2 regions of the Providencia sp. Marseille-Q8014 genome follow, and region 1 is predicted to be linked to the other one. Evidence: predicted binding sites of a transcription regulator. Region 1 holds the regulator's gene; the other holds the start of a gene.
What was found. Region 1 encodes ArgR, which controls arginine synthesis, uptake and breakdown. Its sites were predicted from a motif close to ANTGAATAAAAATACANT; they were not measured.
Positions count from the first base shown of each region.

Region 2: the regulator ArgR is predicted to act here: its motif matches at 1,474-1,491, upstream of argC (N-acetyl-gamma-glutamyl-phosphate reductase).

Region 1 is NZ_CBCOPT010000001.1:3,798,810-3,802,013, reverse strand. It holds gene mpl (UDP-N-acetylmuramate:L-alanyl-gamma-D-glutamyl-meso-diaminopimelate ligase) at 1-1,102, shown strand, start outside; gene argR (transcriptional regulator ArgR) at 1,287-1,757, opposite strand; gene mdh (malate dehydrogenase) at 2,197-3,135, shown strand.
Region 2 is NZ_CBCOPT010000001.1:3,983,539-3,986,742, forward strand. It holds gene argB (acetylglutamate kinase) at 1-393, opposite strand, end outside; gene argC (N-acetyl-gamma-glutamyl-phosphate reductase) at 431-1,435, opposite strand; gene argE (acetylornithine deacetylase) at 1,538-2,692, shown strand; gene metF (methylenetetrahydrofolate reductase) at 2,921-3,204, shown strand, end outside.

The DNA of each region.
Region 1 (3,204 bases):
GTGGTTACATGACCATGTTTTACCCGAGCGCTGGGTGCTTGCCGTAGCAGGAACACACGGTAAAACAACCACAGCGGGCATGTTAACATGGATATTAGAAGATTGTGGTTATAAGCCCGGCTTTCTGATCGGCGGTGTACCTGGAAACTTTGAGGCCTCTGCTCAAATTGGAGAAAGTCCTTTCTTTGTGATTGAAGCGGATGAATACGATTGTGCATTTTTTGATAAACGCTCGAAATTCGTTCATTACAGCCCAAAAACCTTAGTGTTGAATAATCTCGAATTTGATCACGCTGATATTTTCGACAACCTTGAAGCTATCCAAAAGCAATTCCACCATCTCGTCCGCATTGTGCCGAGTAACGGCAAAATTTTTATGCCCGATAATGACTCAAATCTGAAACAGGTTATTGGAATGGGGTGCTGGAGTGAACAAGAATTTATTGGTGAACATGGAGAGTGGCAAGCTAATAAATTAAACCATGATGGAAGCCATTTTGAAGTTTTCTACCAACAAGAAAAAGTGGGCGACGTTATTTGGTCACAAGTCGGCAACCATAACATCCATAATGCGTTAATGGCGATTGCAGCCGCACATCATGTTGGTGTTCCCGCAGCAGAAGCGTGTCGAGCATTACATAAGTTTATTAACGCGCGTCGTCGTTTAGAGTTACGGGGTGTTGAATATGGCGTGAGTGTTTACGATGATTTTGCTCATCACCCAACGGCAATCTTAGCGACCTTAGAAGCGTTACGCAGTAAAGTTGGCGGTACTTCACGGATTATTGCGGTACTTGAGCCTCGCTCAAATACCATGAAGATGGGGATCAGTAAAAACGATATTGCACCATCATTAGGCCGTGCTGATGAAGTGTTTCTCTTCCAACCTGCGAATATTCCTTGGATGGTGACTGAAATCGCTGAAAATTGTGTGCAACCTGCACGTTGGAGTTCTGATATTGAAGCGTTAGCGAACATGGTGATTGAGACCGCACAGCCAGGTGATCATATTTTGGTCATGAGTAATGGTGGTTTTGGTGATATCCACGGTAAATTGCTTGCGGGACTTAAAAAGAAATCCGAAGCCGAAGGCGAAAATTAAAATAAGCCTTAATAAAAAAGGCAGCTTAACGAAAGTGTTTCATTGGTTGAGTCACTTCTGAAGCTGCTTTTTTATTGCAGATGATCATCGGGCGGTCATGAGATAAGGTCAGAATTGACGACTACAGTGACCGCATCGATGTGAAAGAAGGGGCGAGAGGCTTCCCGCCTGAGTGACAACAGTCTTAGAGTTCTTGATCAAAAAGCGCAAGGATCGCTTCATAAAGCTCTTTAGTGGTGAAATTATTCGCTGGCGTAGAAAAAATAGTATCGTCACCCGCAATGCTACCTAAAATACCCTCCGCTTTCCCCAAAGAATCCAGTAAACGTGCGATCAGCTGCGCTGCACCTGGGCTGGTTCTAATCACAACAACAGAGTGATTGTAATCAATATCAAGTACAAGGTTTTTTAGTGGGCTGGTGGCAGTAGGAACACCGGGTTCAGTAGGTAAACAGTAAACCATTTCCATTTTAGCGTTACGAGTACGAACGGCACCGAACTTAGTTAACATTCTGGAAATTTTTGATTGGTTGATATTTTCAAAGCCTTGCTCTTGCAGTGCGATCACAATTTCAGCCTGAGAGCTAAATTTTTCTTCTTTAAGTAGAGCTTTAAAAGCTTTAACCAAGTCTTCTTGTTTAGACGGTGTACGCATAATTAACCCATCCTATGACAATAAATTAAGTTGTATTATCCGTAAATGTGAATTTTTATGCAACAAAATTGCGTTATGATGGTTTCGTGTACAGGAACGATCTGCCTTTATGAATCGAGCACTCAATGCGGAGATGGTTTTAGCGTGAAACACTCAATTCGCACAGAAAAAAATGCGCTAATGTATTATTTGTAACAAATCCGTAAAAACTATTTATTATGTAAAGGTCAATAGTGATAAAAACTATTTGTTAAAAAAGTGCCCCTTATCTCATTAACAGATAAGGATTTTGTTTAGAATAGATAAAATGAGTACGTAAGCGTATTAACTTTAATATGCTTCAACATCTGTTAATGAATTGTTTTTTATCAGTAATGTGTTTAATGCATAACAAGATGAATCCATATACTTTTTAAAGTACAAATAAAGGAGTTTCAGAATGAAAGTTGCAGTTCTAGGCGCAGCAGGTGGTATTGGTCAAGCTCTGGCCCTTCTTCTTAAAAACCAGCTTCCAGCAGGTTCAGAACTCTCTCTATACGATATCGCACCAGTAACTCCGGGTGTTGCTGCAGACCTTAGCCATATCCCAACTGATGTGAAAGTGGTTGGTTTTTCAGGTGAAGATGCGACCCCTGCACTGAAAGGTGCCGATGTTGTACTGATCTCAGCTGGTGTTGCTCGTAAACCAGGTATGGATCGTTCAGACCTGTTTAATGTTAACGCTGGTATTATTCGTAATTTGACTCAACAAATTGCGACAACCTGTCCAAAAGCCTTGATCGGTATCATTACTAACCCTGTTAACACGACAGTGGCTATTGCTGCTGAAGTACTGAAAAAAGCAGGTGTGTATGATAAAAACCGTCTGTTTGGTGTGACAACGCTGGATATTATCCGTTCGAATACTTTCGTTGCAGAACTGAAAGGTAAGAAACCTCATGAAATCGAAGTGCCTGTCATTGGTGGTCACTCAGGCGTCACGATCCTACCTTTATTATCTCAAGTTCCAGGTGTTGAGTTCACCGAAGAGGAAATTGCTGCACTGACTAAGCGTATTCAAAACGCAGGTACTGAAGTTGTTGAAGCAAAAGCAGGTGGTGGATCTGCAACCCTGTCTATGGGTCAAGCAGCTGCACGTCTCGGCCTCTCTCTGATCCGCGGTCTGCAAGGTGAACCTAATGTGATCGAGTGTGTTTATACTGAAGGCGAAGGTGAACATGCCCGTTTCTTTGCTCAACCCGTTCGTTTAGGCAAAAACGGGATTGAAGAGCACATCTCTTACGGTAAATTAAGTGATTTTGAACAAAAAGCACTGAAAGATATGCTAGATGTACTGAAAAAAGATATCGAACTAGGCGAAAAATTCATTAACGGCTAATTGTCGCTCAGTTTTTTACTGAATTTTAAGAAAACCGCTGCTCCTAACGAATTGGGTCAGCGGTTTTTT
Region 2 (3,204 bases), 180 kb from region 1:
CAATTTAGGATCACCGGGTTTCGCATCCCCAACATGACCAAGCTCATCATTTAACTGGCTGACTGTTGCACTTTGTCCATCACCTAATGATAGTCCAACCGCTTGTAACTGGTATTTAGTCGCCCACGCCAATAGTGTTTTGTTGGCAGTGCCTGCTAATGCACCAGTGATAATATCAATCTGATCAGCAGGTGTGACACGGAGTCCTTGTTTCTTCACCACCGGTAATTGGAGCTTTTGCATAAGTTCATCAACCAGACAACCACCACCATGTACAATCACTAAAGGTCGTTGATGAGACTGACGATAGGTTTGTAATGCAGTAAATAATCTTTCAAGCGCTTCTTCGCTATCCAGTAATACACCACCCAATTTGATCACTAATGGTTGCATGGGTTAATCCTTAATAAGTTCGTTGACCGTGATATCACTAAAGTAATGATTGCGTTTCATTAAAACCGAAACGAATATTCATGCACTGTACCGCTTGTGCCGCTGCACCTTTTAATAAGTTGTCTTCCGTTCCGACTAAGATTAGGTGCTCGCCTTTTAATACAAAGCCAATATCGCAAAATGGTGTGCCAACGACAGCTTTCAGTGCTGGAACACCTTTTTCATACAAACGCACTAGCGGTTTGTTGTGATAGGCATCTTTGAAGACTTGTTGAATCTGTTCGGTCGTCACACCAGCGTTTACCTTACAAGTAATCGTAGCCAAAATACCGCGAGAAAAATTCCCCAAGTGCGGTGTAAAAATGACCTCACGTCCCAAATGCGTTGCGATTTCAGGTTGATGACGATGCGTGAAAATACCGTATGGCTGTAAACTCACTTCACAAAAACTATTTGTCATAGAAGCTTTACGACCCGCGCCCGAGACCCCACTCGTCGCGTTAATCACTGGCCACATTTGGTCATCAAGTAGTTTCGCTTCAATCAACGGTTTCAACGCTAATTGAGAAACCGTTGGATAGCATCCCGGCACAGCGATGAGTTGTGCTTGACGAATTTTGTCGGCTTGCCACTCAGCAAGGCCGTAAACCGCTTGATTTAACCATTGACTGTTTGTATGTTCGAATCCGTAATATTTTGGGTAGAAAGCGGCATCTTGAACACGATAAGCACCCGATAAATCAAAAACGACACAGCCTGCCTCTAAAAACTGAGGGGCGATGTCATGGCTAACTTCATGAGCAGTGGCAAGAAAAACGACATCAATACCTTGTGCCGCAGCCGCAACATCCGTTAATGGTAAGACAGGAATATCGATAATACCCTTATACTGGGGATGTAGATCAGAAAAGCATTTACCTGCATCAGCACTTTGAGCTGACACCATCAATCCCTGAAGATTTATTTCAGGATGACGTTGCAGATAAGCCGCTAATTCTGCTCCAGTATAACCACTGGCTCCGATAATGAGTGTGTTCAACATATGCTTTCTACCTTGTGCTCGTGACCCAAACAGTTTAATGTGTATTTTTATTCAAATAAAGTGCATGAATATTGATACTATTATGGATAAAGGCTGTCAACAGTGAATATTAAATTACCTGCATTTATTGAGATTTATCGTCAATTAATTGCCACTCCCTCTATCAGTGCCACTGATTCGCAACTCGATCAGAGTAATAAGGCTCTGGTCGAACTGCTTGGTGGGTGGCTAGAAACACTCGGGTTTACGGTGAATATACAACCAGTGCCAGATACCCGCGACAAATACAACCTACTCGCGACGATTGGTGAAGGAAGTGGTGGCTTGATGCTATGTGGCCACACGGATACCGTGCCGTTTGATGAAGGTCGATGGAGCAAAGATCCATTTACCCTGACAGAACAAGACGGCAAGTTATATGGCCTCGGCACTGCGGATATGAAAGGCTTTTTTGCTTTTATCGTTGATGCGTTGCGTGATATTGATATCAATAAACTGACTCGCCCACTGCATATCCTTGCAACGGCAGATGAAGAAACATCAATGGCGGGGGCGCGTTATTTTGCGGCCAGTACACAGCTACGTCCTGATTTTGCGATTATTGGTGAGCCAACCTCACTACAACCGATACGAGCACATAAAGGCCATCTTTCCAATGCGATCCGTATTACTGGCCAATCAGGCCATTCGAGTGACCCTGCCCGAGGCGTTAACGCAATTGAATTGATGCATGAATCTATTTCACATCTCATGACACTGCGTAATACGCTGAAAGAGCGCTATCACAATCCGGCTTTTGTCATCCCTTATCCAACCATGAATTTTGGTCATATTCATGGTGGAGATGCAGCTAACCGAATTTGTGGTTGCTGTGAATTGCACATGGATATTCGCCCATTACCTGGGCTGACTTTGCAAGATCTCGATGAATTATTAAATGAATCCTTAGAGCCGGTGAAAAAACAATGGCCGGGACGGCTAGCCATTGAATCTCTCCACCCACCGATCCCCGGTTATGAGTGCCCAACCGATCATAAAATGGTTGCAGTGATTGAACAGCTCCTTGGTCAAAAAGCGGATACCGTAAATTACTGTACTGAAGCGCCATTTATTCAAGAATTGTGTCCAACGTTGGTACTGGGCCCCGGCTCTATTGAACAAGCGCATCAACCCGATGAGTTTATTGATATGAAATTCATCGAACCCACTCGACAACTCATTAGCCAGTTAATTGAGCACTTCTGCTTAACTGAATAAAAATGCGTTCTGCGCAATAATCTTTGGTTATTGCGCATTTTCTTACATGAATTTTTTTCCTATTCCCCCTGAAAAACCCTCACACCTCTATTTCATTTAAGTGTTGACTCAGTATCAGCATATCCGGTAATCTCTATTTAGACGTCTAAACGTATAGACGCACAAATGGATATAGTCAATTATCGATACAATTTTCGTTTCGTCATTACAAAGTCATGAGGACAGGGTATGAGTTTCTTTCACGCAAATCAGCGCGAAGCGCTAAATCAAAGTCTCGCTGAGCTAGATGGGCAAATTAATGTCTCCTTTGAGTTTTTTCCGCCACGCACTGAAGAGATGGAACAAACCCTGTGGAAATCCATTGATAGACTGAAAAACCTTAAACCCAAATTTGTCTCTGTAACTTATGGTGCAAATTCAGGTGAGCGTGATAGAACCCATAGCATTATTAAAGATATTAAAGACAAAACCGGCTTAATTGCAGCGCCTCATTTGACTTGTATTGATGCATC